DNA from 3 places in the Mesorhizobium sp. WSM4814 genome. Region 2 is predicted to be linked to each of the others. Evidence: predicted binding sites of a transcription regulator. Region 2 holds the regulator's gene; each other region holds the start of a gene.
The links. The regulator LexA, encoded in region 2, represses DNA repair genes until DNA is damaged. The targets are predictions, from matches to a motif close to TGTTCNNNNTGTGTTCNG.

Region 1 (10,324 bases), on a different contig from region 2:
AGCGCACTTTTTCGCTTCTCCAGTTCTGAAGCATGATCCCGAAGCCGGTTCTTCTGAAACGATCATGCTGCAATTCATGCAGCCGGCAGGATGATCTCGAAGCGCGTGCCGCGCTCGGAGTCAACCAGGCGGATCGTGCCATCATGCGCTTTCAGCAGGGCCAGAACGATGCCGAGGCCCATGCCGGTGCCGCCGCAATCGCGGCGTGTGGTGAAGAATGGCTCGAAAATACGTGCCCGGTTGCTCGGCGAAATGCCGGCGCCGTCGTCGCTCACCTGGATCGTCGCCTTGCCGCCTGCGCTCGCCGCCGTGATCGAAACCAGCGTCGCGCCATGCCTTGCCGAATTGTCGATGAGATTGGCGAGCACGATCGCTGCGTTCTCGGCCGAGATGCGCAGGCCGGTCTCGCCGCCCGCCTCGACCCGGAGCGCCAGCCTGTCCCCGGTCGGCAACAGCGCCAGGGCCGCACTGAGCGACGTGCTTTCGCCGCTGGGCGCAAGATTTTCGGCGCGCGCCAGGTCGAGCAGACGACGCACCAGCAGATTGAGCCGCCCGGCGTCGGTGACGATATTGTCTGAAAACCGCCGCCGCTCGGCCTCGTCCATTGCGCTACCTGAATCGCGCAGCAGTTCGGCCGCCCCCTGGATCGCCGTCAGCGGCGATTTGAGCTCGTGCGAGACATGGGTGGCGAAGGTCTGGATGCTGTCGGAGCGCGCATGCAGCTTTTCGGCCATCTCGAGGAAAGCGTCGGACAGCGCTGCCATCTCGCGCGTGCCATGATGGTCGAGCGGCCTGATCGCTGCTCGATCACCGGCGGCGATGCGCTTTGTCCGCTCCATCAGCGCGTAGATCGGCCGGCTGACGGTGCGAAGGAAGATCAGGCCGATGAGCAGCGTGCCGCCGAGGATGGCGATCGCCGCCAGCACCACCTTGCCGCGCTCGCCATAAAGATGCTTGACGATGTTGTTCGGCGTCCGCGACAGATAGACGACGCCGGCGACCTTGCCGTCGACGGCGACCGGCATTGCGACGAAGACGCGGACTCTCGTGCCGCGGCTGACCGAATAGAGCGAAGGTGGCGGCTCGTCTGATATCCTCTGCCTGAGCGCACTGGCATAGCGGCCGGCAAGTGCTGCGCGAACCTCGCCGACGGCGCCGAGCGACAGGCCGATCTCCTCGCGTCCGGCGATGACGACGCCTTTGGGATCGAGCAGCCGGAAGCCGGCAAGCGTGGTTTTCTGCGTCTCGGCAAGAATGCCCGACAGCCGCGCGCCGATCGCCGTGAAGGCGGGATCGACGGTGGCGGCCGTCGCCGCCGGCCGTGTCGCCAGAACCCTGTCGGACGCAAGATCGAGGCTTGGCTCGATCGGCCGGTAGGGAGAGTCCGGATTGTCGCTGTCGGCAGGCACGGCCGCGCCGAGCTTTTCAGCCGCGATGCCGGCGTCGCGGACCTCTTGCGCATGGATGGCGGCAAGGGCGGCACCTTGCGCAATCAGCTCGGCCTCGGTCTGGCGGATCAGCTGGTTCTCGTAGAGCCTGAAGAAGAACAGGCCGACCAGCGGCAGCGCCATCACCATGATCAGGATGGCGACAACGATGGTGGCGAGGCGCGGGCGCCATTTATGCGCGGTCACGCGCCGCACCGGCCGAGCCGGAAGCCGACGCCATGGACGGTCTCGATCGCATCTGTGCAGCCGGCCGCCGCCAGCTTGGCGCGGATGTTGCGGATATGGCTGTCGACGGTGCGGTCGGCGACATGGATGTTGCCGGCATAGGCATTGGCCATCACCATGTCGCGCCCAAGCACATGCGCCGGGCGCGCCAGAAACCCTTTCAGGATGGCGAATTCGATCGAGGTCAGCACCAGCGGCCTGCCGTCGAAGCTGGCGGCGTGGCTGGCCGGCAGCAAAGCCAGACGGCCGTGCAAGAATTGCCTGTCGTCGGCCTGTTCGGCTTTTGCCGGGCAGGCGCGCCGCAGGATGACGTTGACGCGGGCGACCAGCTCGCGCGGGCTGAACGGCTTGGTGACATAGTCGTCGCCACCCATTTCGAGCCCGAGGATGCGGTCGATTTCTTCATCTCGCGCGGACAGGAACAGCACCGGCACATCCGATGTGTGCCGTAGCCGCCGGCAGACCTCCAGCCCGTCCATCTCCGGCATGCCGATGTCGAGCACGACAAGATCGGGCGCGCGGCGCTCGATCGCCTGCAAGGCGGCGGCGCCGTCGGCTACCGCGACCGTTTTCATGCCGGCCTTTTCGAGCGCGAAGCAGATGATCTCGCGGATGTGCGGATCATCGTCGGCGATCAGGATGTGATGCGGCATCGATCAGCGGCCCGGCACGAAGGGTTCGGAGCCCTGAGGAACCACGAACGGGATGGACGTGTCGAGAGTGCGAAGGAGCCGCCAGTCGCGAAAGCTCCAGGCGCGCCAGTTTTCCTGGGCCGCGCGGTAGCCGGCCTCGTCCTGTCCCAGCAAACGGACGAGTTCGCGGTAGGGGGAAACGCTGGCCGTATTGGTCCTGGCCTGATGCTCGAGGAAGCGATCGAGTGCCGGTCGGGCGCTGGGACCGAGCGAACGCAGGTACCATATATCGAGCTCGCTGCCGTGGCCGGTCATTTCGAATGAGTGCTCGACATTGTAGTTGGCGATCAGGGCGGCAAAGTTGATGAACGAGCAGGCATAAAGCGTCGCCGATAGCGTCAGAAGATTGGCGGAAAGCAGCCATTCATTGGATTTTCCGAGCGCGATGCGGGCGATGATCAGGGCGAGGCCCGCCGCCACCAGCCCCATCCAGACGAAGGCGGCGACGCGCCAGTAGGTCAGCGCATAGATGCCGACATAGAGTTCAAGCCGCAGGATCGACGAGATGACCAGCACGATGTTCTGCGCCACCCAGACATAGACCAGCCGGCGGATGAACGGATCGCTGGAAGTGGCACTTCCCGGCCTGAGCGCCGCCAGCACGAAACCGGCGGCGAGCAGCGCCGTGACGATCAGCGGATAGGCGCCGCGATGCGCATAGGCGGCGTAGGTCAGCCCGTCGGGCAGGGCGATGCCGCCCCACAGATAGGTGGCGTCGAGCGCGGTCTGCATCGCGAACAGGATGTTGAAGATGACCAGCGCGCGAAGGATGGCGGCCTTGCCGAAGATGATGTCCTCGATCGCCCTGGCGGGTTTTGTCGTCGTCGTCACCGCGCTGACAGGGACAGGTGTCACCCGACGCGCAATGCGGCGCAAGAAGCGCGGCAGGCGCGGGCGCAAAAAAGCCCAGACGCCGGCAAGCACGACCAGCCAGAAGGCCAGCCGCGGCAGCTGGATGAGGTCGAGCAGTGCGTGGAGATCGATCAGCGACAGCCAGTATTCGATAACCGGATTGGCGGCGCCGAACAGCGCCAGAAACACTGCGCCCAGGGTCAGCGGCATGATCCAGACGGCGATCGCCGCGAAGCCGATGCGCCGCCGGCCAAGCCGCCGCGCCGCCTTGCGCCAGCGGACGAAATCGTGGACGAACCGAAACGGCGCTGCGAGCAGGAACAGCGCGACCTGGCCGGCAATGCGGGCAAATCCGCGCCGCAGCCGCCCGACCAGCGAAAGCGCAAAGACGGCCAGCGCCGCAAGCCCGATCGCGACGGACAGCGCGCTGACATTTTCAAGGAACGGCAGTAGCCCGACAAGCAGGGCAACGGGTTTGAACCAGGCCCGGCCGGCGCCGAGCGCCGACGGCTGGAGCGCCGCGGCCGCGGCGGCCAGCGTCATGCCGAACAGGAAGAGCGTGATGCCGACCGGCTGCCCATAGAAGAAGAAATCGGCCAGCGCGGCAAGCAGGACGGCAACGCCGAAGCGCGCACAAGTGCCCGGCGCGGCGGCAAGCAACGATGTCATGATCGGGCTTTCTCTACGGCTTTGATCCGGCCGGGGGGCGGAGATTTGCGGATGAAGGGGAGGAGGGTCGCCGAACCCGGCCGCGGTGGATCGACGAGCCAGCAACCGTCATTGCGGAGGGGCAGGGACCAACGAGGTTTTTCGCGCTCTTGCATGCCGCCCTTTTCGCCGGCCGAAATGCAGGCAGCGAGGCGGGTCCGAGGAGATTTTCCGCAATGTTGTGCAGTTTTTGTGCAGGGCAATCGCTTCAGCCAGATGAAAGTTTTCAATTTGTGTCGGAGACGCTAATTGTCGAAGTCGTCGCCGCCCCTCATCGCCCTGCCGGGCACTTCTCCCCGTATAGAGACGGGGAGAAGTGACCGGTCGCAACCGTGGCGCGTATTCTACAACGCTGGAAATTGGCGAAATCATTGAGAGCGCGCCCCTCTCCCCGTCACTATACGGGGAGAGGATGCCGGCAGGCAGGTGAGGGGCAGCACCAACGCCTGAAGATAGGGAAAATTCAACCTGAGGCGATTGGCCCGGTAGAAGCCAGACGGGTTGCTTCGATCGCCTCCAGGCGGCATAGATCAGGCATGACTGAAACCTGCCGCCCGCGCCGCTCGGTGCTTTACGTCCCGGCCTCGAACGACAAGGCGCTGGCCAAGATCTCGTCGCTGGCCTGCGATGCCGTCATCATCGATCTCGAAGATGCCGTCGCCCCGGCCGACAAGGTTTTTGCGCGCGAAAAGCTGGCTGATATTTTCGCTCACCGCGCAAACCTGCGCTGCGAAATGGTCGTGCGCATCAACCCGCTCTCCAGCGAATGGGGCGCCAGGGACTTGCTGGCGGCGGCAAGCTGCGAGCCCGACGCCATCCTGCTGCCCAAGGTCGACACGCCGCGCGACGTCCTGGAAGCCGGCGACGTGCTGGACGACAATTTTTCACCCGACGAGGTAAAACTATGGGCGATGATCGAGACGCCCAAGGCGCTGCTCAACATCGGCCCGATTGCCGAGCTTGGCCGCGATCCGGCCTCGCGGCTGGTCTGTTTCGTTGCCGGAACGAACGACCTGGTCAAGGACACCGGCATTCTCGCTACGCCCGACCGGCGCTATCTCACGCCATGGCTGATGCAGATGGTGCTCGCAGCACGCGCCGGTGGCCTCGACCTGCTCGACGGTGTCTTCAACGATTTTCGCGATCTGGACGCTTTTGCGCGCGAATGCACGGAAGCAGCCGCCATGGGGTTCGACGGCAAGTCGCTGATCCATCCGGCCCAGATCGATGCCGCAAACCGCGCCTTTGCACCATCTGCCGAAGCCGTGGCCGAGGCGCGTGCGGTCAAGGAGGCCTTCGCGCTTGCCGAAAATGCCGGCAGGCAAGTCATTGCGCTGAATGGAAAGATGCTCGAACGGCTGCATCTGGCGCAGGCCGAGAAACTGCTGGCGAAGGCGGCCGCTAGCGGGGCATGATTGGCAACTTATCACAGGAATGAAAAATGAAACTCTACCGCTTTCTGTCCGGCCCGGACGATTCCAGCTTCTGCCACAAGGTGACGGCGGCGCTGAACAAGGGCTGGCACCTGTTCGGCTCGCCGGCCTATTCCTACGACAAGCAGACCAAGGTCATGCGCTGCGGCCAGGCCGTGGTGAAGGATGTCGAGGGCCAGGAATACGGCCCTGGCACCAAGCTCAGCGATTGGTAGATTTGCAAAGCTCGACGCAGGGTGTGTTGAGATTCAGGTCAGGCCGCGCCGGAGTCGAAGACGGGCGCGAAGCGACCAGACTGGGTAGTTTCCGAGAACCGGAGCGGAGCGTACTTTTGGGTACGTGAGCACCGGAAGCGCAGGGAACTGCCGGTCGCAGGCCGGCATCACCTGAATATCAGCACAGCCTACTCGGCTGCCTCTTCGATCCGCTCCATATCATCGTCCGACAGGCCGAAATGGTGGCCGATCTCGTGGATCAGCACATGGGTGACGATATCGCCCAGCGTCTCCTCGTTCTCGGCCCAGTAGTCGAGGATGGCGCGGCGGTAGAGCGTGACGCGGTTCGGCCCCTCGCCGGTCTGCGGATTCCAGCGCTCGGCGATGCCGCGCCCCTCGAACAGGCCGAGCAGGTCGAAAGGCGTTTCCAGCGACAAATCGTCCATGATCTCGTCGGTCGGGAATTCGGCGATCTGGATGACGATCTCGCCGGTCAGCTTGCGAAACTCCTCCGGCAGATGGGCGTAAGCTTCTAGCGCCAGGAACTCCATTTCCTCCATCGACGGCGAAAGCTCGTCGTGCCAGGTACGGGTTTTGTAGATGCGGGCCATGCTTTGTCCTTCTGATCCCGGCATATAGGCTTTCGCGCCGGACTCGGCAATTGGCCGGGTTGCCGTCCAGGCGCGGCAGGAATAAATTCCCCATGACTGCGCCCATGACTCCGCTTGACTCTTCGGCCGCCCTCTGGAATCTATTAGAACATAACAGGAACAATTGTGAGTGGAAGCTGACCGTCATGGCGACAAGGGCCGTGGCGCGGGAGACTGTTTTTGCCCTGCGCCGCCAGATCGCGAAGATCGAGGGAACGCTGCCCGAGCGCCTGCAGGCGCCGGCCGGCGCTCCCGTTGATGCGCCCCGGAATCCAACAGCTGATGTCACTCCCGGGGATCCAACAGCTGATGTCACTCCCGGGGATCCAACAGCCGATGTCACGCCCAAAAATATCCCGCCCAAAAATCTGACAATCGTCCGCCGCGGCCTCGCCGTGGCGCCGCCCGATGCGTTTGTGCGCACCGGCGCCGAAGATCTCGATACTGCGCTCGGCGGCGGCCTGCCGAAGGCGGCGCTGAGCGAGATCCATGGCGCCGCGACCCGCGATGCCGGGGCCGTCGCCGGCTTCGCCCTGTCGCTCGTCAGCCTGATCCTCAAACAGGGGCCGCGACTGCCGGTCCTGTGGATCGGCACCGCGGAAATCTTCCGCGAGGCCGGCTTCCCCTATGCCACAGGGCTTCATCGCCTTTTCGGCATCGAGCCGGAGCAATTGCTGTTTTCCGAGGCGCCAAGGCTCCTCGACGCGCTGTGGACCGCCGAGGAGGCCGCCCGGATGACGGGGCTCGCCGCCGTCATCCTCGAAATCCGCGGCAGTCCGCAGCGGCTGGACCTCACCGCGACGCGGCGGCTGCACGCCCGGGCACAGAGCGCCGGCCGGCCGGTGTTTTTGCTGCGCCAGGCCGGCGAACCCGAGCCGACGGCGGCACCCGTCCGCCTCGTCCTGTCGGCGGCGCCGTCGGCACCACGCGAGACGATCGCCGGGCCGCTCGCCGGCTCGATCGGCCGTCCCGCCTTCACCGTCAGCATCGGCAAGAGCCGCACCGCCTTGCCAGGACAATTCACACTGGAGTGGAACCCCGATGAACGCAGTTTCGAGGAAAGAAGGGCTGGGGAAAGACGGCAAGAACGGGCAGCGAATCCTGTCCCTGTGGTTTCCGCATCTCGCCGCGGAAAGGATCCTGCGCCAGCGTCTGGGGCGGTCCTGGCGTTCGCGGCCGTCGGATCACCTGCCGCTGGTGATCAGCCATCGCCAGGCGAACGCGCAGCGCATCGCCGCCCTCGACGAGCGGGCTGAGGCGCTTCACCTGAAGCGCGGCATGGGCATAGCCGACGCGCGCGCCATGCATCCGTCGATCGACGTCGTGGAAGCCGATCCCGAGGCCGACCGCCGCCTGCTCGAAAGCCTCGCCGACTGGTGCGACCGCTACACCCCGCTGGTGGCGATCGACGCAGCCGATGGCCTGTTCCTCGACGTCACCGGCTGCACCCATCTTTTCGGCGGCGAACGGGCGATGCTGGATGACATCCTGTCGCGCTTTTTCCATCAGGGTTTCGATGTCCGCGCCGGCCTTGCCGCCACACCAGGTGCAGCCTGGGCGGCAGCGCGGTTTTCTGGTGACCGCATCGTCCCCGGTGGCGAGGAGGAGGCGCTTCTCGCGCCCTTGCCGCTGGCGGCGCTGCGCATCGAGCCTGACATCCGCGCCAGCCTGGAAAGCGTCGGCCTGCGCACGGCGGGCGCCGTCATGGCAGCACCGCGCGCGCCGCTCGCCCGCCGCTTCGGCAGATCGCTGCTTTTGCGTCTCGACCAGGCGCTCGGCCACCTCGACGAGGCGGTGTCGCCGCGCCTGCCGGTGGCGCCGCTTTCGGTCGAACGCCATCTCGCCGAACCGATCATGCTGACCGACGAAATAGAGCGGCTGGTGAAAATACTGGCGACGACATTGAAGGCGGACCTCGAGCGCCGCGGCGAGGGCGCAAGAAGGCTGGCGCTGCTGCTTTTCCGCGTCGACGGCGCCGTCAGCCGCATCGCCGTCGGCACCTCGCGGCCGTTGCGCGAGCCGTTGCTGATCCAGAAATTGTTCCACGAGAGGCTTGCCGCGCTCGAACAGGACATCGATGCCGGCTATGGCTTCGATCTCGTGCGCCTCTCGGTGCTGTCGGCCGCGGCCTTCGACATGCAGCAGGCGGATCTGACCGGCGAGACGCGCGACGACAGCGCCGACATCGCGCTTTTCGCCGACCGCATCCGCGCCCGGCTCGGCGACAGCGCGGTTTTGAAACCGGTCGCCGTCGAGAGTCATCTGCCCGAGCGCGCCGTCGCCATGCTTCCCTATGCGGAGGCGCCGCAAAGGGTCTCTGCGCCGAAGCAGCCGGACAGGATACAAGACACTTCCAGGCCTGTCTTGCGGCCGGAACGGCCGATCCGGCTGTTCCGCTCGCCCGAGCCGATCGAGGTGCCGGCCACCGAAATGCCTGAAGGACCGCCGCTGAACTTCCGCTGGCGGCGCGCGCTCTACCGGGTGGCGCGCGCCGAAGGGCCGGAACGCATCGCCCCGGAATGGTGGCGGGAGGCATCGGGGCAGGAAGCGACCCGGGATTATTTCCGCATCGAGGATAGCGACGGCGGCCGTTACTGGCTTTATCGCCAAGGGCTCTACGGCGCCTCGCAGGCGGCGCCGCGCTGGTTCATGCATGGGGTCTTCGCATGAACGCGCTGGCGGTCGTCCCCTATGCCGAATTCGGCATCCAGTCGAATTTCTCGTTCCTGCGCGGCGCCTCGAAACCGGAGGAGCTGGTGGTCGCGGCAAAGTTTTTGGGCTTTTCGTCGATCGGGCTTGCCGACCGCAACACGGTGGCCGGCGTCGTGCGAGCCTGGCAGCAGGCCAAGGTGGAAGGTCTTTCCTATCATCCCGGCTGCCGCCTGGTTTTTTGCGATGGCACGCCCGACGTTCTCGCCTATCCGCAGGACCGCAAGGGCTGGGGCCATCTGTGCCGCATGCTGACGCAGGCCAATATGCGCGACGACAGCGAAAAGGGCGCACCGCTGCTCTATCGCGACGACCTTTTCGAATGGGGCGATCGCATGTCGCTGGCGATCCTGCCGGATCTGTCGACGCCGGCGCAGGATCTCAGGCTGATCAGCCGCCTGAAAGATCGCTTCGGCAAGACCCTGCGGCTTGCCGTTTCGCCGGATTATCACGGCAACGACCGCTACCGTGTCGAGCAGGCGGCTGCCATGGCCGAGGCATCAGGCATTCCGCTGATGGCGACCAACGACGTTCTTTACCATACGTCCGAACGGCGCCGGCTGCAGGACGTGCTGACGGCGATCCGCCTCAACGTGCCTGTTGCCGAAGCCGGGCTGGAACTGGCGGCCAATGCCGAGCGCCATTTGAAGCCGCCAATGGAGATGGCGCGGCTGTTCCGGCGGCATCCGCAGGCACTGGCGCAAACGCTGCGCTTTGCCGGCGAATTGAGCTTCTCTCTCAGTGACCTCCAATACAACTATCCCGACGAACCCACGGAATCAGGGCTCGGGCCCCAGGCCGAACTGGAAAGGTTGGCTCTGGAGGGAGCCGCGATACGCTACCCCTCGGGCGTTCCCGCCGATGTGACCAGGCGCATCCGCGAGGAGCTCGCTTTGATCGAGCGCCTGAATTACGCGCGCTATTTCCTGACTGTCTACGACATCGTCAAATTCGCCCGCAGTCAGGGCATACTCTGCCAGGGACGTGGCTCCGCCGCCAACTCGGTGGTCTGCTATTGCATCGGCATCACCGAAGTGGGGCCTGAGCGGATCGATTCGCTTTTCGAGCGCTTCATTTCCGAGGAAAGAAACGAGCCGCCCGACATCGATGTCGATTTCGAGCATGAAAGACGCGAGGAGGTCATCCAGTATATCTACTCGAAATACAGCGCCAAGCGCACCGCGCTTGCCGCGGCCGTCGTCAGCTACCGGGGCCGGTCGGCGATGCGCGAAGTGGCCAAGGCGATGGGCCTGTCGGACGATGTCAGGAGCGCGCTGTCCAGCTCGATCTGGGGCTGGTCGACCTCGGAGCTCGGCGAAAAGGAGACCGGGGCCGGCGGCCTCGATCAAACCGATCCGTCGACAAGGCAGGTGATCGAATGCGCCAACGAGA
Region 2 (10,324 bases):
TGGGATTGCTGCGCGGCGCCTTTGCGCTGTTTCCCGACTTTTCGTCGCGCCGGCCGGTCAAGAAATATGCGGCTGCTGCCGCACTCGTCTCCATCGCTGCCTATCTGATCTTTTCCGGTATCGTGGTCGCGGCTGAACGCAGCTTCATCATGCTGGCGGTAATGCTTGTCGCCGTGCTGTTCGACCGGGCGGCACTCACCATGCGCAACCTGGCGATTTCGGCCATCGCCGTTATCGTCGTGTCGCCGCACGAGGTGGTCGGCGCAAGCTTCCAGATGTCGTTCGCCGCGACTGCGGCTCTCGTGGGCGCCTATGCCGGTTGGTCCGACTATCGTGCCGACAAGGCCAAGGCGCCGCGACAGCGACGGTCACCGGCCGCTTTCGTCACGCGCAAGGTCGTCGCCGGGGCAGGCACCATCGCAATGACCTCCATCATTGCCGGCAGCGCCACCGCGCTCTTCGCCATCTGGCACTTCCAGCGCGTCTCGCCGCTCAGCCTGTTCGCCAATCTGGCCGTCATGCCGATCGTCACGATCGTCATGTTCCTGGCCGTCCTCAGCGCCCTGTCAATGCCTTTCGGCCTCGACGGCCCCTTCCTCTACATGATGGGCAAGGGCCTGACGGCGATGATCGCAATTTCGGGATGGATCTCGGAGCGTTCGCCGATCGATGCAGTCGGACTGATTTCGTTGCAATCGGTTCTGCTGGTGACGGTCGCCCTGGTCATCGCCACGATGGCGACGACGTGGCTGCGGCTTGCCGCACTTCCCTTTGCGCTCGCCGGCCTGCTGACGATTTCCGAGACGCGCACCCCCGACGTGCTGATCTCGGAGGATGCGCACCTGGTGGCGCTGCCGATCGGCGGCGGCGAACTTGCCGTCAACCGGATGCGTTCGAACGAATTCACCACCGACAACTGGAAACATGCGCTGGTTTCAACAACGATCGTCGAGCCGGAGACATTCGAAAAAGGAGATGTGCAGTTCGACATCGCCGACCCGGCCGACCTGCCGCCGGGAGCGCCTTTCACCTGCACTGCCGGCCTGTGCTTGGCCCGGCATCCGTCCGGCGCGCTCATTGCGCTCGCCGACAACCGCAAAACCGCGCGGCCGGCCTGTGCCTTTGCGGATTTGATCGTCATCGACGACGCCACAGCCTATTACAAACCCTGCCGCAACCCGCTGGTTCTCGTCGTCACCAAACGGCAGCTCGCTCGCATGGGCAGTGCCGCCGTCTTCTTCGATCCGCTATCGGCGACGACGCGCGCAGAAATCCGTTTTGCCGTCAGACAGCCATACAGGCCCTGGCATGAGCAGCGGCGATTTTCGCGCGAGGCGAGGGGCCTGCCGCCATACCGCAGGGCCGAGAAACCCCAGAAGCCTGCCCTTCAGTAACGCCGGATCAGTCCGACGAGCTTGCCCTGCACCTTGACCCGGTCCGGCCCGAAGATGCGCGTCTCGTAGGCCGGATTGGCGGCTTCCAGTGCGATCGAGGCACCTTTGCGGCGGAATCGTTTCAGCGTCGCTTCCTCCTCGTCGACCAGAGCGACAATGATCTCGCCAGGCTGCGCGGTGTCGGCGTTGCGGATGATGACCGTGTCGCCGTCGAAGATGCCGGCCTCGATCATCGAATCACCCTTGACCTCCAGCGCGTAGTGCGTGCCGCCGGTGATCATGTCCGGTGGCACCGAGATCGAATGCGTCTGGTGCTGGATGGCGTCGATCGGCACACCGGCAGCGATGCGGCCCATCACCGGTATGGAGACGGTGGCAACGACGTCGTCGTCATTGCCGGCGGCACGCATGCGCGAAGGCGCCGGCTTGATCTGCCGTCCGAGGCCGCCCTGTCCAAGCCCGCCCTGGCCAAGGCTGCCTTGAATGACGCTCGGCGAGAATTTGCGCGCCGCATTGAGGCCCGGCGCGATCGAATCGGGCAGCCGCAGCACCTCCAGCGCGCGGGCGCGGTTGGGCAGGCGGCGAATGAAACCGCGTTCCTCCAGCGCCGTGATCAGCCGGTGGATCCCCGATTTGGAGGCGAGGTCGAGCGCTTCCTTCATCTCGTCGAACGAGGGCGGAATGCCGCTTTCCTTCAGTCGTTCGTGAATGAACATCAGCAGTTCATGTTGTTTGCGTGTCAGCATCGCGACCCCCAACAGAATCAGAAAAACAAACCCAGAACAAACACTATCTGTTCCAGTTGTGTTCCGCAACCATTTAAAGTTTAATGAATGTGTTGACGTTTTGTTCAGCGTAGCATCAGCACGCTGCAGGCGGCGCCCGCTGCGGCTGCGGGAGCGAATGGCTCGCGCACGACCAGTCCGTTGGCGTCGGCCAGCATTCTGAGCATCGAGGAATCCTGGATACTGAACGGCGTTGCCTCAAGCGTGCCGGCTTCTTCCTTCACCACCGCGCGTACATAGTCCTGCCTGAGATCGTTGGCCGGCATGGCGGCGCCGAGCCGCGCCTGACGCATGTCCTGGCGGAAGGCGCGGCCGCCGAGCCGCGCCAGCAGCGGCTTCAGAAAGAGCTGCGTGCAGACCAGGCTGGCCACCGGATTGCCGGGCAGGCCGATGCAGCGGATGGCGCCCAGCCGCCCGAACATCAGTGGCTTGCCGGGCCGCATGGCGATTTTCCAGAAATCAAGCGCCATGCCTTCGCCGGTCAGCACGTCATGGACGAGGTCATGGTCCCCGACCGAGGCGCCGCCCAGCGTGACGATGACGTCCGCGCCTGCGTCGACGGCTTTTGTCACCAGCGCGGCGATCGCCTCCTTGCGGTCGGGGGCGATGCCGAGATCGAGTGCGCTGGCGCCGACCGAGCGGGCCGCGGCGGCGACGCCATACGCATTGGAGGAGATGATCTGGTCGGGGCCAAGGTCGCTGCCCGGCGGCAGCAATTCGTCGCCGGTGGCGATGATGGCGACCAGCGGCCGTTTCACCACGCGGACCTGCTGGTGGTTGGCCGACGCCGCCAGCGACAATGCCGCCGGATCAAGCAGGCGGCCTTTCTCCAGCAGCGCGTCGCCCTTCGAGAAATCGAGCCCGAGGCGGCGGATGTTGCGGCCTTCAACCGTGGGCGCGGTCACTTCGACCATGCCGCCGCCGAGGTCGCGGACATTCTCCTGGATGACGATGGTGTCGGCGCCTGCAGGAAGCGGCGCGCCGGTGAAGATGCGCACGGCCTGCGCCGGGCCGACTGTTCCGGCAAAGCCTCGTCCGGCCGGCGCCATGCCGATCACCGAAAGTCTCGCGGGCACGGACGCGACATCGTCGGCCCGCACGGCATAGCCGTCCATGGCCGACGCGTTGAATGGCGGCTGGGTGCGGAGCGCCATGAGCGGCTCCGCCAGCACGCGGTCGGCGGCATCCATCAGGGCGACGCTTTCAGCCTGCAAGGGCGCAGCATCCGCAAGCAGGTGCTCGAGCGCCTCGGCGACCGCCAGCAGCGCCATTATTGGCCTGCCCCCTGGGCATCCGCCTTGTAGTCGCCGGATTTGCCGCCGGTTTTTTCCACCAGCCTGATGCCGGAGATCGCCATGCCGCGATCGACCGCCTTGGCCATATCATAGATGGTCAGGCAGGCGACCGAGACGGCGGTCAGCGCTTCCATCTCGACGCCGGTCTTGCCGGTGACGCGGGCCAGCGCCGTGACCTTCAGGCCGGGCACCGTCGCGTCAGGTTCGATGTCTACCGATACCTTGGTCAACAGCAGCGGATGGCAGAGCGGGATCAGTTCATGCGTCCTCTTGGCCGCCATGATGCCGGCGATGCGCGCCGTGCCCAGCACGTCGCCCTTCTTGGCATCGCCGTCGAGAATCATTTTCAGCGTTTCGGGCCGCATCGAGACAAGACCTTCGGCGATTGCCGTGCGGGTCGTCTCCGCCTTGTCGCCGACATCGACCATATTGGCTTCGCCTTTCGCGCCAAGATGGGTGAGGGCGGCCGACATCGTCAGGTCACCCTGGAGCGACGTGCGTCCGTTTGGACGCACAAAGTACACTCTGACGCTTTGCATCTATGCATCATGCTCTCCGAACATCGATTCCGATTTTCGGGCAGATGCATTGGCGGGCGCCTTGCCCGTCAAAAGCAGGTGCGTCGCAGTGGCCACGTCCTGTTGCCGCATCAGGCTCTCGCCGACGAGGAAAGTGCCAATGTCGCTCCGTTCCAGCCTGCGGCAGTCCTGGTGCGAGAAAATACCGCTCTCGCTGACCAGCAGCCGGTCGGCCGGCACCATCGCCGCGAGCCGCTCCGATGTCTCGATGCTGGTTTCGAACGTCCGCAGATTGCGGTTGTTGATGCCGATCAGCCGCGACGACAGTTTCAGCGCGCGTTCCGTCTCGGCCTCGTCATGCACCTCGACCAGCGCATCCATGCCGAGCTCGAACGCCGTCGTCTCGAGTTCCCTGGCCACGGCGTCATCGACGCTCGCCATGATGATCAGGATGGCGTCCGCGCCCCACGCACGGGCCTCGAACACCTGATAGGGCTCGAATAGAAAATCCTTGCGCAAAGCCGGCAATGTCACGGCGCTGCGCGCATTGGTGAGGAATTCAGGCGCCCCTTGGAAAGACGGCGCATCGGTCAGCACCGAGAGGCAGGCAGCCCCACCTTTGGCATAGGCCCTGGCCAGCGCCGGCGGATCGAAATCGGCGCGGATCAGGCCCTTGGACGGGCTCGCCTTCTTGATCTCGGCGATCAGCGCGAAACTGCCGGATTTGCGTTTGGCTTCAAGGGCCGAGAGAAAGCCGCGTGGTGCGTCGGTATCCTTTGCCCGCGCCTTGATTTCGGCAAGCGGCACCCGCGCCTTCGCCGCCGCGATCTCGTCGCGCTTGTAGGCTTCGATCTTGCGCAGGATATCAGACACGGCGCTATCCGTTCGAAATCTCGACCAGCCGGTCAAGCACCTTCAGCGCCCGGCCGCTGTCGATGGCTTGCGCCGCCGTCGCCATGCCATCGGCAAGCGTCGTCGCCTTTCCCGCCACCACCAGTCCGGCGCCGGCGTTCATCAGCACCGTATCGCGAAAGGCACCGGCAGCGCCGCCCAGCATGTCGCGCAGCGCCTGGGCGTTGTAGGCGGCATCGCCGCCGCGCAACTCGTCCTTGGTATGCCGCTTCAGCCCGACCGCTTCCGGGGTCAGCGTAAAGCTGCGGATCTCGCCGCCGACCAGTTCGGCGACCTGGGTTTCGCCGGTGGTGGTGATCTCGTCATAGCCGTCGCCATGGGCGACCCAGGCGTGGTCGGCGCCCAGTGCCTTCAACGTCTCGGCCACCGGAATAATCCATTCCGGCAAGAAGACGCCAACCATCTGCCTGACGACACCAGCCGGATTGGAGAGCGGGCCAAGCAGGTTGAAGATGGTGCGGGTGCCGAGCTCGACGCGGATCGGGCCGACATGCTTCATCGCCGGATGATGCGCCGGCGCGAACATGAAGCCGACGCCTGCGTCGTGGATGCAGCGGCCGATCGTTTCCGGCGGGATGTCGAGCTTGACGCCGAGCGCGGTCAGCACGTCGGCGGCGCCGGTCTGCGAGGACAGTCCGCGATTGCCGTGCTTGGCCACCGGCACGCCGCAGGCGGCGATGACGAAGGCGGATGCGGTCGAGATGTTGACGCTGTGCGAATTGTCGCCGCCGGTGCCGACGATGTCGATGGCGCCAGCCGGCGCGTCGACGCGCAGCATCTTGGCGCGCATGGTGGCGACAGCGCCGGAAATCTCGCTCACCGTCTCGCCGCGCACGCGCAGCGCCATCAGGAAGCCGCCGATCTGGCCGGGCGTAGCGTCGCCCGACATGATGATGTCGAAGGCATCGCGCGCTTCCTCGAAGGAAAGCGAGCTGCCGGCGGCGACCTTGGCGATATGGGTCTTGAGCGCGCTCATCTGGTCAGGGCTTGGGCAACGGCGGTCTGGTCGATGCGAACGTCATATTGCGTCTGCAGCTGCGCCACCAACTGGTCGAGCAGGTCGTCGGACATGCCGGCGGTGAACGATTTCTGCGCGTCGTCCGGCACCGAGCTGGCGTCGGCACCGGCAGGCTCGAAGACTTCGGCGATCCTGAACAGGATCTGTCCGTCGCCGGTGGGCGAGGAGATCAATCCGGTCCCGCCTTCGCCTTCGCCGAACATCGCAGCCGCCCCTTCCTTGCCGAATTCGGCGTCGTCCGCCCCGCGCTTGACGCCGCGCTTGGTCTGCTTCTCAAGCTTGAGCTCGCTCGCGATCACGTCGAGCGTGGTGCCGGCCTCGAGACGCTTTTCGAGCTCCTGCGCTTTTGCGGTGAGCCGCTTGGTCGTTTCCGCCGCCGTCCAGTCGGCCACTACCTTCTGGCGGACTTCATCCAGCGTGCGGTCGCGGGCCGGCGTGACCGAATCCACCTCGTAGAACACGAAGCCATTGTTGGCGGTGGTGAGGTCGGGATTCTCGGTGCCGGGTTCGGCATCGAACACCGCCTTGATGAGCTCCGGCGATTCCGGCAGATCCTTGACGATGGCGCCGTCCGGCCTCAGGCCGGTGCGATCGATCGCGTCGACGGTGACGACCTTCAGCTTCAGCTTTTCGGCCGCTTCCTTGAGCGTGCTGCCCGAAGCGCGGCTATCTTCGTAGCTGTCATGGACGTCGAGCAGAATGCGGCTTGCCTCGCCGAGCGCCAGGTCCTTGCGGATGTCGGCGGCCACTTCGGCCAGCGGCTTCACCACTTCGGGCTTGATCTCGGTGACGCGCAGCAGAACCGGACCGAAGGCGCCCTGAACGACCGGGCTGACTTCGTTGACCTTGAGCGCAAAGGCCGCATCCGCCACCGCCTTGTCGGCGATCTTGTCCTTGGACAGCGTGCCGAGCAGCGTGTCGGCCTGCGTCTTGCCCTCGGCGGCGACGAGTTTGTCGAAGGTCGCGCCGGTCTCGAGTGAATCGAGCGCGGCCTTCGCGGCATCGGGCGTTTTGAACACGAGCTGTTCGATGGTGCGCGTTTCCGGCGTGGTGTAGCGCCCCTTGTTCTTGTTGTAGTCGTCGCTGACCTGCTGGTCGGTCACAGCACTCACATCCATGATGTCTTCCGGCTCGAGCCTGACATAGGAGAATTTGCGGTATTCGGGCGCCGCATAGGTCTTCTTGTTTTCCTCGAAATAGGCCGAAAGCGTAGTGTCGGATGGCGCTTCGATCGGCTCGACCAGCGATTTCGGCAAGGTCAAATAGTCGATGGTGCGGTCTTCGCCACGATAAAGCGCCACCGCCCTCAAGAACGTATTCGGGGCCTTGAGGCCGTCCGAAACCGCCTCGACGATCTGCTGGCGCACAGCCAGCTGGGCGCGATTCCTGAGATAGTCTTCCGGCCGCATGCCGACCTGTTGCAGTATGTATTCGAAAGTCCTTCTGTCGAAGTTGCCGCCGGGACCCTTGAAGGCCGGGTCTTCATGCGTGAGTTGGGCCAGCCGGTCCTTGGACAGCCCAAGCCCGAGCTTGCGGGCCTGCTCATCGAGGACCGCGCCCGACACGAGTTGCGCCAGCACCTGGTTGTCGAGGCCGAGCGCCGTCGCCTGCTCGCGGCTGATGCGCTGGCCGAATTGCTGCGACATCACGCTGATCTGCCGGTCATAGGCCAGCCGATACTCGTTGATCGACACTTTAGTGCCGCCGGCCGTGACAACGGCGTCGTGGCCTGCAAAACCACCGACCATCTGTCCGGAAATGCCCCAGACGGCGAAGCTCAACACCAACAATATCAGCAGCGCTTTCGCGATCCAGGTCCCCGCGGCGCTTCTCAAGATACCAAGCATGGTCACTTCCGATTTTTTCGCGCATTTTCGCATGCGCCGAGTCTGAAACAAGCGCAATAGCGTCCTTCCGGCCCACTGTCGATTGCTTTGTGGGCTGAGTTTGGTAGTGAGGACGCAGCCGAATATTGCCCGGAGAAGCAAATCCCATGACGCTTGGAATCCGCCCGTTGGTCGCTGGCAACTGGAAAATGAACGGCACCAGCGCCTCGCTCAACGAACTCAGGATGATCGGCAACGGCTTCATGAGCGGGCTCGATGCCGAGACCGAAGCGCTGGTCTGCGTTCCGGCGACGCTGCTTGCGCATGCCGCGGAGATCTTGTCGCGCACGCCGGTCCGGGCCGGGGGCGAGGATTGCCACAGCAAGGAGAGCGGCGCCCATACCGGCTGTATTTCGGCCGAGATGCTGAAAGATGCGGGCGCCAGCCACGTCATCGTCGGCCATTCCGAACGCCGCGCCGATCACAATGAGGACGACGCCATTGTCCAGGCAAAGGCGTCCGCCGCGTGGCGCGCCGGGCTGGTTGCCATCATCTGCATCGGCGAGACGAGAGCCGAGCGCGAGGCGGGCGCCACGCTCGACGTGCTGTCGCGCCAGGTCGCCGGCTCGGTGCCGCCGACTGCAACGGCATCGAATACCGTCATCGCCTACGAGCCGGTATGGGCGATCGGCACGGGACTGACGCCGACTGTCGCCGACGTTGCTGAGGCGCATGCGCATATTCGCGAAAAACTGTCGGAAAGGCTTGGCAGCGCAGCGGCAAAGATGCGCATCCTCTATGGCGGATCGGTCAAGCCGTCGAACGCGGTCGAACTGCTTGGCGTAAACAACGTCGACGGCGCGCTGGTCGGCGGCGCCAGCCTGAAGGCGGCGGACTTTCTCGGCATTGCCGAAGCTTATCGAAATATCTCCTAAAGCGCGTCGCGTTTGGCCGGCCTAATGCGGGGTCAGGCCCAAGGGCATGCTTTTGCGCGACATGCTTTAGCATCGAAAGGCTGTCGGGCACTTCGGATACTGTTTCGCAGCGGAAAATGTTGCAACGGCCGCATTGCTTCCCATATTCCGGCCACGGGCTTGGAATTGCCGTCAAAGCATTGTATTGAGCCGCCTCCAAATCACCGGTCGTATCTGCGGCCGCGCAAGGCTTTGCCAGGATAAATTATGGAAACCGTACTGATCGTCGTCCACCTCATGGTCGTGCTCGCTCTTGTCGGCGTGGTGCTGCTGCAGCGCTCCGAAGGCGGCGGCCTCGGCATCGGCGGCGGATCGGGCTTCATGACCGCGCGCGGTGCCGCCAACGCGCTGACGCGGGCGACGGCGATCCTGGCGGCGGCGTTCTTCGCCACCTCGCTGACCTTGTCGATCGTCGCCCGTTACGGCGAGAAGCCGATCGACATTCTCGATCGCGTGCCTGTGACGAACGGCGGGGGCGGCGTGCTCAACCAGTTGCCTGGCACCACGACGCCGACACCGCCGTCCGGCAATACGGCGCCAACGCCGCCTTCCGGCAATGATGCCGCAGCGCCGGCCCCCGCTGCACCGCCAGCGGCGGGAGCGACCACGCCGCCGGCCACAAACGGCGCTACCCAGCCAGTAACGCCGCAGGTTCCAAACCAGTAATCAGCAGACGTCCGTCGCCGCGATCTGTTGTTGTTTGAACACAGTCGCGGCAAATGCCGCACGATCACGAGGATTCGACCGGGCGCGGCACGCCAGGGCGCTTGAGGCGTCTCCGATTAATCGATTATAGATTGCGCGCGGCACATTCGGGGTCCTTGGGGGACGCCGGGCGACGCCGTGGCAACAAGCATTGAACGATCGGATCTTCGCCATGCAGCTTCGCAGCTTCATTTTAGCCGGCCTTTGGGCCGTGCTCAGCCTTGGTGCGCCCGCTTACGCGGCCATGCCGGCGGGCAATTCGGCCCCTAAATCCGCAGTCACAACTGACGTCGTCTACGTCGCCGCCAAAAGCGACACGGCGCAACTCAAGCTCCTCAAGAAGAAAAAAGACCCGAGCGCGGCAGATCTTGCCCAGATCAGGAAGATCGAAGCCAAGATCGCGGCTGACAAGCAGTCTGCTCGAGTAAAGGCGATCGAGGCAAGGAAGCTGGCGATGCGCGAGGCGGCCAAAGCCAGGTCGGACGCGGAACGGCAGGCGTTTCTTGCCAGGAAGGGCCTCGTCAAGAAGGATAAGTCCGCTGGCAAGGCCAGGCTGGCCGATGCCAGGCCGGTCAAGATCATCGACCCGATTCAACCCATCGCCGCAATCCAGTCGGCCGAGGCAATTCCCGCCGAGGCCATGAACGTCGCGCTGACCGGCAACAACGGCGAATTGCGCAGCGAGCCGGTCGGACAGAAGCCCCAGCGCGTCGGGCTGTTCGCCGGCCTGTTCGGCGGCACGTCCTCGTCGATGTCGCTGCTCCCCGAGACCCGCGCCCTCGATGCCGCGCTCGCCAGCAAGGAAGCCAGGAAGCAGTTCAAGGTGAAGCCGGAGTTCGTGCCGCAAGAGGTCGAGTTCACCGGCTACAGCCCCGGCACCATCGTCATCGATACGAG
Region 3 (10,324 bases), on a different contig from region 2:
GATGGCGGTCGGCGGGTCCTTGGAGCGCATGACCTGCGGCGTCACCGCGTCGCCGCCGGCTTCATTGATGAAGCCTTTCGCGATCAGCCCGGGGTCGACCTCGATGCCGTGCCGCCGCAAGGCCTTGCGATAGCCGGCCAGGAACAGGTAGCCGAAATTGAGGTTGAGGGACGGGCGGATGGCAGCGATGCGGCGATGGCCGCGCGCCACCAGGCGGTCGACCGCGTCGGCCCCGGCTTTTTCGAAATCGAGGTCGAGCGACGGATAGGTCTTGCCGCCGGAGCGGCTGCGGCCGAGCGTCGCGAACGGGAATCCGACCCTGGTCAGGTAATCGATGCGCTCGTCCTCGCGACGCGTATAGGCCAGCACCACGGCGTCGGCCCGGCGCGTCTCGACCACCCGGCGCAGGCGCTCCTGCTGGTAGTCGCCCGGCGCGCCCATCACCACGATCAGATCGAGCCCGCTTTCGGCGAGTTTCGCCTGCAGCCCGGTCAGGAACGGAATGAAGAACGGTTCGCCATATTGCTGGTCGCCCGGGTGCGGCTGCAGCATGAAGGCGATCGAGTGGGTGGTGCCGCGGCGCAGGCTGCGGCCGGACTGGTTCGGCGAATAGTTCAGCTTTGCCGCCGCATCGAGCACGCGCTGGCGGGTGTCGGCATTGACGTCGGCACGGCCGTTGAGCGCGCGCGACACGGTGCCGATCGAAATGTTCAGGTGACGCGCAAGGTCGTGGATGCTGGACGCCAAAGGACAGTTCTCCCCCTTGCCTGGCTATCATCGGCCGCTCTTCAGGCCAAGGTGATCAAGGTGATTTTCGCGAGCGGCCAATTGACATTCTACGCCTTCCGGTGTGTTCTCGTAAACGTTTACGGAAAAACGTTTACGGTCATGCCGTGAATGCCGTGACGATCGGTCTGGAGGGGCCGAGCGGAGGAGGAGCGCTGGATGGTGAATGTCGTCCTGGTCGGCTGCGGAGCGATGAGCAAGCACTGGCTCGATGCGGCGAGGCAGATCGACGGGTTGGCTATTGTCGGCCTTGTCGACCTCGACGCCGACAGGGCGAAGGCAAGGGCGCGCGAATACGAGCTTGCCGGCGCCATCGTCGGAACCAATCTTGACGCCGTGCTCGACCAGACCAAGCCCGACGCTGTGTTCGACATTGTGGTTCCCGCGGCCCGGCGCGATGTCGCGCTTTCGGCCTTTGCGCATCATTGCCACCTCCTGACGGAGAAGCCGCTAGCTGACAGCCCGGAGAACGCGCGCGCCATTGTCGAGGCAGCCCGACGCGCCAGGCGCGTGCACGCCGTCGTCCAGAACCGCCGCTATGTCGCCAACATCAGGCGCATCAGGCGTTTTCTCGATTCCGGCGCCATTGGTGCGCCAACCAGCATCCACGCCGAATTCTTCGTCGCGCCGCATTTCGGCGGGTTTCGCGAGGAGATGCGCCATGTCCTGCTGCTCGACATGGCGATCCATACTTTCGACGCCGCCCGCTACATGGTCGGCGGCGCGCCGGCCAGCGTCTACTGCCAGGAATGGGAGCCGGTCAATTCCTGGTACCGGCAGGGATCGTCGGCCACCGCAATTTTCGAGCTCGGCGGCGGCAAGCTGTTCACCTATGCCGGCTCCTGGTGCGCCGACGGCTTCCGCACCAGTTGGGAGAGCACATGGCGCATCGTCGCCGAGCATGGCAGCCTTGTCTGGGACGGTGAGGATGGGCTGAGGGCGGAAGTCGCGCGGCCTATCCGTGAAGGCCTGTTCGATCGCACAGAGCCGCTCGCCGTGCCGCCGCTCGATCCCAATGACCGCATCGGCGGCCATCTCGGCATCATCCAGGATTTTGTGCGCGCCGTCGAAACCGGCAGCGAGCCCGAGACGCGCGGCGCCGACAACATCAAGAGCCTGGCCATGGTCTTTGCCGCGATCGAAAGCGCCGAAACCGGGCGCCGGGTCGCGATCGCATAGAGCAAGATGAGGTTAGTTTTGGTCATTCTGCCGGTGATGGTTTGGGACAAGGTCGAGGGGTCTGGCGAAGGGCGTAGTGGTGCTACACCCGAGCCAGAGCCCGAAGGATTTGGCCCAAACCAGCCCGGCAGAATGACCAAAACTAACCTCATCTTGCTCTGGGAAGGGTGACGATGCCAAACCCGCTTCTCGACATCAGGATCGGCACCATGGTGCGGGCCAATCTCGATGACCCGGCCGCCTATATTAAGGCGATCCTGCCGCTCGGCTTCGAGAGCATCCAGCCCTTCTTCTGGCAGACGCTGGGCGACAAGGATCTTCCACGGCTGGCCGGCCAGATCCGCGAGGCGATCGGTGACGCCGATGTCGTCGTCTCCTCGCTCGGCGTCTTCGGCAATCCGCTGGAAAGCGGCGATGTCGATCGCGGCGTGCTTGATGCCTGGGAAACGGCCATCGACCATGCGCATCTGTTCGGCACCGCGATGGTCAGCGGCTTCACCGGCCGCCTCCGCGGCAAGCCGCTGCCCGACAGCCTGCCGCGCTTCCGCGAGGTCTGGGGACCGCTGGCCCGGCGCGCCGCCGACAAGGGCGTGCGCATCGCCTTCGAGAATTGCGCGATGGACGGCAACTGGGCTGATGGAGACTGGAACATCGCCCACAATCCGGACGCCTGGGAGCTGATGTTCAACGAATTGCCAGATGACAATCTCGGCCTGGAATGGGAGCCCTGCCACCAGCTCGTCTACCTGATCGATCCGATCCCGCAGATCCGCAAATGGGCGCCGCGCATTTTTCATGTCCACGGCAAGGACGCGACGGTGCGCTGGGACGTGATCCGCGAGCATGGCGTGTTCGGCCGGCTGCCGTTCGTGCAAATGCGCACGCCTGGCTTCGGCGACAGCGACTGGACGCGGGTGATCAGCGAATTGCGGCTGGCCGGATACAGGGGCGCCATCGACATCGAAGGCTGGCACGACCCGGTCTATCGCGGCGACCTTGAGATTACCGGGCAAGTGCGGGCGCTGGACTACCTCAAGCAATGCCGGGGAGGTGCGACGTATCTGCCGAACCCGGCGTGAAGTTAAGGCATGTCGCGCAAAAGCATGCCCTCGGGCCTGACCAAGGGTGTGCAGCGGTTTTGCGACAACGACATGCATCAAACAGGGAGCCGGCCAGCGAAGCATTGCGGCGAGAAGCCGAAGCATTCGTCGAAGACCCCTCGGCTTGCGAGGGAACAAAGGGAGGATAAGTGCATGAGCATCACGATGAGAAGGACAGTTTTGCGCTCGACCGTCATGGCGGCCGCCACGGCGCTCGCCGCCGCAATCTCCACCTTGCCTGCCCAGGCGCTCGATGCCCAGTGGTGCAAGGACGTCCACATCCGCTTCTTCGTCGGCGGCGCCGAGGGCGACGCCTTCGGCACCATCGTCTACAATGGCGCCAAGCAGGCCGAGGCCGATCTTGGGCCAAAGGTCGACTACATCTTCTCCCAGTGGGATGTCGAGAAGATGGTGCAGCAATTGCGCGAGGCCGTCGCGGTCAAGCCCGGCGGCATCGCCATGATGGGCCACCCGGGCGATGCTTCGATCATGCCGCTGGCCGAACAGGCGCACAAGGACGGCATCAGGATGATGTACCAGAACGTGCCTGTGCCGAAGGTCACGGCAGCGTTCGGCGGCGGGTATGTCGGCGCCCAGCAGGAAGAGCAGGGCCGCGCGCTCGGCGCCGAGGCGTTCAAGCTGGCCGGGCTCAAGGCCGGCGACAAGGCGATCATGATCGGCCCGTTCGAGAACGAGAGCCGCGGCGCGCGCGAGCGCGGCACGGTCGCCGCCCTGAAAGAGGCGGGCGTCGAGGTCATCCAGCTCTCCTCGCCGCCGAGCGGCGAATGGGCTTCCGACCCTAATCTGGCCATTCCGGTGATTACCGCAGCACTCCTCAACAATCCCGACGTCAAGGCGGTTGGCTATCCCGGCGGACAGATGCTGGGCAACGTCCCGACCTACATGCAGGCGGCAGGCAGGAAGGCTGGCGATATTTTCAATTTTGGCTTCGACACCAGCCCGCAGATCGTCGAGGGTTTTAAGGGCGGCTGGGTCCAGCTGACGGCCGACCAGCAGCCGTTCCTGCAGGGTTATCTGCCGATCCTCAGCCTCTGCCAGCAGGTGGTGCTGGGCCTGGCGCCAATGAATGTCGACACCGGCGCCGGCTTCGTCACGCCTGACAATTACGAGATCGTCGCCGAGCTCGCCAAGCAGGCGCTGCGCTGACCTTTTGACACGGCTGCCGGTCTTGCGACCGCAGCCGGAACCAAGTGAGGATCGCCATGGCAGAACGCCTTATAGAGCTGCGCGACATCAGCAAGTCCTATGGCCAGGTCTATGCGCTGGGCGGGGTCAATCTCAGCGTCGACCGCGGCGAGGTGGTCGGCCTGATCGGCGACAACGGCGCCGGCAAGTCGACGCTGATCAAGATCCTCTCCGGCGTGGTCAAGCCGACCAGCGGCGAGATCCTCATCCGCGGCCAGCCGGTGACCGGCTGGAGCGCCGCGCGCTCGCGCGACGCCGGCATCGAGACGGTATTCCAGGACCGGGCGCTGGCCGTGCAGCAGACGATCGTGCGCAACATCTTCATGGGCCGCGAACTCACCGGCTTTCTCGGCTGGCTGAAGGTCAACAAGGAAATCGAGGAGGCGAGCCGGCTGATGCGCGAGATCGGCTTCACCTCGAAAGTGTTCACGCCGCAATCGATCGTCGGCCAGCTTTCCGGCGGCGAACGCCAGGGCGTGGCGATCGCCCGGGCAATCTACAAGCAGGCCGACCTGATCATCCTCGACGAGCCGACGACGGCGCTGTCGCTGACCGAGACCGCCAAGGTCTTCCATTTCGTGCGCCAGGTGCGGGCGAGCGGACGGTCGATCCTGTTCATCGGCCACAACATCCACCACGTCTTCGACATCGCCGATCGTTTCGTCGTGCTGGACCGCGGCAAGGTGGCGCTCACCGCCGACCGCAGCCAGGTCAAGTCGGCCGAAGACCTCATCAACTTCATGAAAGACGTCGCGCATCCGGGTGGATTGCCGGGACTGCACGACGCCGGCGACCCGGAGCAGAGAGCGCGATGAGCAAGACGATGAAGCCCGATCTGCAAGAGCCGTCCGCAGGCATCTCCCGTCCCGGCAATCCCCGGAAAGAGTGGAAACACCCATCCGATCAATGGATGCGCGGCTTCATCCTCGACAACCGCGCCGCACTTGGCACGCTTGCCGTGTTCGTGGTGATGATGACGGTGTTCATGATCGCCAACCCGACCGTCTTCACCACCTGGTATCTCTACCGTTCCGTGCTCACCACGCTGCCGGTTGCGCTGTTCGTGGTGGTGCCGCTGGTCTTCGTCGTCACCTGCGGCGAGATCGACCTGTCGTTTCCGGCGACGATGGGTTTTGCCTCATGGGTGTTCGCGCTGGTCGTGCAGGCCGGCTACGACCCGTTTCTCGGTATTGCCGCCGCCATTGCAACGGGCACGTTGCTCGGCTTCCTTGTCGGGTCGCTGGTCGTCTATGGCGGGCTGTCGTCGCTGATCGCCACGCTCGGAATGAACTTCCTGCTGCGCGGCCTGATCCAGATCATCAACGAAGGCAGGTCGACGGCGCTGACCAGCCTTGCCGACAGCTGGGCCTACAAGATCTTCTCCAGCCAGCTTTACGGCATCCCGGTGCAGATCTTCTGGGCCATTGGCTTTGTCGTGCTGTCGGCGCTGCTCTACAACAGGCATCGTTTCGGCGCGCAGGTGAAGGTGGTCGGCGACAATCCCGACAGCGCCCAGCAGATGGGCATCGACGTCAAGCGCGTGCGGGTGAAAGTATTCGTCTTCGTCGGCATCGGGGCGGCGATCGCCGGCACCTTTTCGGTGATGATCAACTTCACCTGGTGGCCGACGGCCGGCGACGGCTATCTGCTGCCGGTGCTGGCATCGGTGTTCGTTGGCGGCACGCCGACCTGGGGCGGCATCGGTACCGTCGTCGGCGGCGCCATCGGCGCCGTCACCGTGTCGTTCATCCAGACCGGCGTCGTCGCGGCAGGCCTGAGCGGCTTCTATGTCCAGTTCTTCAACGGGCTGATCATCATCCTGTCGCTGCTCGGTCACAAATGGAACCAGGCGCGGTATCGGTGAGGGGGAGACTCACACCCCGGTGACAAACCCGTCCAGCACGCGTTTCTGGCCGGCCTTGTCGAAGTCGATGGTCAGCTTGTTGCCGTCGATGGCGGCAATGTTGCCGTTGCCGAATTTCTGGTGGAAGACGCGGTCGCCGACATTGAAGGGGGATGGCGTGTCGGCGACGGATTTGGCGACCAGCTCGCCGTCGATGGTGCGGCCCTTGATCGAGGTGCGGCCGGCGCCATAGCCACTGTCGGTCTCGCCATAGCCGATGCGCTCGACCTGGTGGCCGGAGCGCGAGCCCCAGTTGCGGTCGGTCGCCTCCGTGCGGTTCTGCTGCGCGCGCTGCCAGCCCGGCGTTGCATAGGTGCTGGAGAAGGCGCCGGATTTTTCTGCGCCGACATTGTCGAAGCGCGACGCGCCGTAAGGATTCTGCCGTCCTGCCGCCTGGCCGCCCCGTCCGGAGGCGAAGGAGCCGCCGCCGTAGGCATTGCCGTAGCCGCCATAGGAGTTGCCGCTCTCGGCGACCTCGACATGGGCTTCCGGCAATTCCTCGAGGAAGCGCGACGGGATCGTCGATTGCCACAGGCCGTGGATGCGGCGGTTGGAGACGAACCACAAATGCAGGTTCTTCTTGGCGCGGGTCAGCCCGACATAGGCCAGCCGCCGCTCTTCCTCGAGCCCGGAGCGGCCGCCCTCGTCGAGCGCGCGCTGATGCGGGAACAGTCCTTCCTCCCAGCCGGGCAGAAAAACTGTCTCGAATTCGAGGCCTTTGGCCGAATGCAGCGTCATGATGTTGACGGCGTCGAGCTCGGCGTTCTGCTCGGCGTCCATCACCAGCGCTACATGTTCGAGGAAGGAGCGCAGCGATTCGTACTCCTCCATGGAGCGGATCAGTTCCTTGAGGTTTTCCAGCCGGCCGGGCGCTTCTACAGAGCGGTCGTTCTTCCACATGTCGGTGTAGCCGCTCTCCTCCAGGATGGTCTCGGCCAGCTCGGTGTGCGGCGTGGTCTCCAGCGCCTTCTGCCAGCGCTCGAAATTGGCGGCGACCTCGCGCAACGCTGCGCGCGGCTTTGGCTTCAGCTCGTCGCTCTCAGCGAGTTTTTCTGCAGCCTCCAGCATCGGGATGCGCAGCGCCCTGGCGGTGTCGTGGATCTGGCGGATGGTGGCTTCGCCCAGCCCGCGCTTCGGCACATTGACGATGCGCTCGAAGGCGAGGTCGTCTGCGCCTTGCGCGACGACGCGGAAGAAGGCCAGGGCGTCGCGGATTTCGAGGCGCTCGTAAAAGCGCGGGCCGCCGATGACGCGGTAGTTGAGGCCAAGGGTGACGAAGCGGTCCTCGAACTCGCGCATCTGGAAGGACGCGCGGACAAGAATGGCCATATCGTTGAGATTGTGCTTCTGCCGCTGGTAGGCCTCGATGGTTTCGCCAACGGCGCGGGCCTCTTCCTCGGAATCCCAGGCGGCATGGACATGCACCTTCTCGTCGTCCTCGGCGATCTTTTCGGTGAACAGCGTCTTGCCGAAGCGGCTTTCATTGTGGGCGATGAGGTGGGAGGCGGTGCCGAGGATGTGCGCGGTGGAGCGGTAGTTGCGTTCCAGACGGATGATCGTGGCGCCGGGGAAATCCTTGTCGAAGCGCAGGATGTTGTCGACTTCGGCCCCGCGCCAGCCATAGATCGACTGGTCGTCGTCGCCGACGCAGCAGATGTTGACTTTGCTATCGCTCACGGCCGCGCGCGAGCTTCGCTCGCTGGCCTCCGCGGGGGCGGCCTGGCCGGCCGACGCCCGGTCGGGCTTGCGGCCTTCGGCCGTTCGCAAACCTGTCGACGTAGAAGTGCGTCCGGCGTCCGGCCGTTGCGCCAGCAGCCGCAGCCACATGTACTGGGCGGTGTTGGTATCCTGGTACTCGTCGACAAGGATGTAGCGGAAGCGCTTGTGGTATTCCTTCAGCACGTCCGGATTGGCGCGGAAGATACGGATCGGGTGGCACAGGAGATCGCCGAAGTCGCAGGCGTTCAGCGTCTTCAGCCGCTCCTGGTAAGCCTTGTAGAGTTCACGCCCCTTGCCGTTGGCGAAGGCGCGGGCGTCGCCCTCGGCAATCTCGGCGGGGCCAAGCCCCTTGTTCTTCCAGCCGTCGATCATCTGGGCGAACTGCTTGGCCGGCCAGCGTTTGTCGTCCAGTCCTTCGGCCTGGATGAGCTGCTTGATCAGGCGCACGACGTCGTCGGTGTCGAGAATGGTGAAGTCGGATCTGAGCCCGGCAAGTTCGGCGTGGCGGCGCAGCAGCTTAACTCCAATCGAGTGGAAGGTGCCGAGCCACGGCATGCCTTCGACATTGCCTTCGCCGATCAGCAGGCCGATGCGCTGCTTCATCTCGCGCGCCGCCTTGTTGGTGAAGGTGACGGCGAGGATCTGCGACGGGAAGGCCTTGCCGGTGGCGAGGATGTGAGCGATGCGGGTGGTCAGGACGCGCGTCTTGCCGGTGCCGGCGCCGGCCAGCACCAGAACCGGACCCTCGGTGGTTTCCACCGCCAGCCGCTGCTCGGGGTTGAGCCCGTTCAGATAATCGGGCGCATTGGCATGGCCGCTGCGGGCAGCCATGGCGCGCGCAGCAATGCCCGACGGGGCCACGGGCCGCGCGTTCGGTTCATCAAAAAAAGGCATATCTTCCGAAAAGCCGGACATCTCCCCCGAATGTAGTGATTCGGCAGCGAAAGGCCAGAAGTGTCTCCGTTTTGTTCTCTGTCCAGCGCCGGAACCTACAAATGGGTATATTTAACCCACCGACGTCGTGGAGCACTGCATGCTGGGCCTCACTGATCCGTGATTGGACCATGCAGCCCTCGACCCTATCTTGCGCGGCGGACATATTCCCGAAGCCGAGGAGAGCGCCATGACAAAACCGAGCCCTGCCAGCCCCGCCGTCAACAGACCCGCCATTACCCAGGCTATGATAGATGCGTATGACGAATACACGCATCTGACGCTCGACCGGCGGCGCTTCATGGAACAATTGACCAGGCTTGCCGGATCAGGTGCGGCGGCCGCCGCAATCGCGCCGCTGCTGGCGGCGAATTCAGCCCGGGCGGCGATTGTTGCCGAGGACGATTCACGCGTGACGGGCGAGGACATCAGCTATCCCGGCAGCGGTGGCGAGATGAAGGGCTATCTGGTCAAGCCGGCCGGCCAGTCCGGCAAGCTCGGCACCGTCATCGTCGTGCATGAGAACAGGGGGCTCAACCCGCATATACGCGATGTGACGCGGCGCGTGGCGCTGGAAGGCTTCGTTGCGCTGGCCCCGGATTTCCTGTCGCCGCTCGGCGGCACGCCGGCCGACGAAGACAAGGCGCGCGAGCAGTTTTCCAAGCTCGATCCGGCGCAAACCACTGCCAATGCGGTCGCAACGGTCGCTTTCCTTAGGGGCAGCGAGGATGGCAACGGCAAGGTCGGCGCGGTCGGCTTCTGCTGGGGCGGCGCCACGGTGAACACACTGGCTGCCAATGCGCCGGATCTGGCTGCCGCTGTCGCCTATTACGGCATGCAGCCGAAGGCCGAGGATGTGCCCAAGATCAAGGCGGCGCTGCTGCTGCATTATGCCGGACTCGACACCCGCATCAATGCCGGTATCGACGCCTTCAGGAAGGAGCTCGATGCAGCTGAAGTCGAGTACACGATCCATGTCTATGAAGGCGCCAATCATGCCTTCAACAATGACACGTCGGCGGCTCGCTACGACAAGAACGCGGCGGACCTCGCCTGGGGCCGGACGATCGCCTTTCTCAAGGAGAAGCTTGCCTGATCAGGCATTTGCCGGTTTGTGAAAAGCGACGCCGGCCACCACCAGCGCGATGCCGATGCAATCGGTTGGGCTGGGTATCTGGCGGAGCACAAAGACGCCGATCAGCGTGGCGGTGACCGGCAGCAACGACAGCATCAGCGCGAAGCTCGATCGCGGCAGCCGCGACATGGCAAGCTGGTCGCAGATATAGGGGATGACCGACGAGCAGATGCCGACGCCGATGGCGGCGATGAGCAGTGGCGGCGCCGTGAAAGCCGGCAGCGCATCGGTGAAGCCGATCGGCAGCACGATGAGGCAGGCGACCGCCATGGCGGCACCCAGGCCGGCGATGCCGTCGCCAGCGCCGGCGCGGGCAACGCGATGGCCAAGCATGATGTAGCCGACGAACAGCGCGCCGTTGAG

Region 1: AC0L2V_RS25125 (ImuA family protein) is a predicted target of LexA. The motif match lies at 6,329-6,346, and genes of this name have one in related genera.
Region 3: AC0L2V_RS11590 (ATP-dependent helicase) is a predicted target of LexA. The motif match lies at 8,849-8,866, and genes of this name have one in related genera.

What each region holds. Positions count from the first base shown of each region.
Region 1 covers NZ_JBVVQT010000020.1:96,782-107,105, forward strand. The annotation lists gene AC0L2V_RS25090 (NAD(P)/FAD-dependent oxidoreductase) at 1-7, opposite strand, end outside; gene AC0L2V_RS25095 (ATP-binding protein) at 75-1,571, opposite strand; gene AC0L2V_RS25100 (response regulator) at 1,631-2,326, opposite strand; gene AC0L2V_RS25105 (DUF4153 domain-containing protein) at 2,330-3,886, opposite strand; gene AC0L2V_RS25110 (HpcH/HpaI aldolase/citrate lyase family protein) at 4,462-5,340, shown strand; gene AC0L2V_RS25115 (DUF1737 domain-containing protein) at 5,367-5,573, shown strand; gene AC0L2V_RS25120 (metallopeptidase family protein) at 5,762-6,184, opposite strand; gene AC0L2V_RS25125 (ImuA family protein) at 6,370-7,479, shown strand; gene AC0L2V_RS25130 (DUF6504 family protein) at 7,421-8,893, shown strand; gene AC0L2V_RS25135 (error-prone DNA polymerase) at 8,890-10,324, shown strand, end outside.
Region 2 covers NZ_JBVVQT010000029.1:4,173-14,496, forward strand. The annotation lists gene AC0L2V_RS28635 (ComEC/Rec2 family competence protein) at 1-1,394, shown strand, start outside; gene lexA (transcriptional repressor LexA) at 1,388-2,140, opposite strand; gene AC0L2V_RS28645 (molybdopterin molybdotransferase MoeA) at 2,245-3,450, opposite strand; gene moaC (cyclic pyranopterin monophosphate synthase MoaC) at 3,450-3,947, opposite strand; gene trpC (indole-3-glycerol phosphate synthase TrpC) at 4,014-4,865, opposite strand; gene trpD (anthranilate phosphoribosyltransferase) at 4,870-5,880, opposite strand; gene AC0L2V_RS28665 (SurA N-terminal domain-containing protein) at 5,877-7,769, opposite strand; gene tpiA (triose-phosphate isomerase) at 7,916-8,683, shown strand; gene secG (preprotein translocase subunit SecG) at 8,930-9,388, shown strand; gene AC0L2V_RS28680 (L,D-transpeptidase) at 9,600-10,324, shown strand, end outside.
Region 3 covers NZ_JBVVQT010000005.1:232,843-243,166, forward strand. The annotation lists gene AC0L2V_RS11560 (LacI family DNA-binding transcriptional regulator) at 1-747, opposite strand, end outside; gene AC0L2V_RS11565 (Gfo/Idh/MocA family protein) at 946-1,965, shown strand; gene AC0L2V_RS11570 (sugar phosphate isomerase/epimerase family protein) at 2,139-3,044, shown strand; gene AC0L2V_RS11575 (substrate-binding domain-containing protein) at 3,219-4,232, shown strand; gene AC0L2V_RS11580 (ATP-binding cassette domain-containing protein) at 4,289-5,086, shown strand; gene AC0L2V_RS11585 (ABC transporter permease) at 5,083-6,135, shown strand; gene AC0L2V_RS11590 (ATP-dependent helicase) at 6,145-8,808, opposite strand; gene AC0L2V_RS11595 (dienelactone hydrolase family protein) at 9,017-9,922, shown strand; gene AC0L2V_RS11600 (EamA family transporter) at 9,923-10,324, opposite strand, start outside.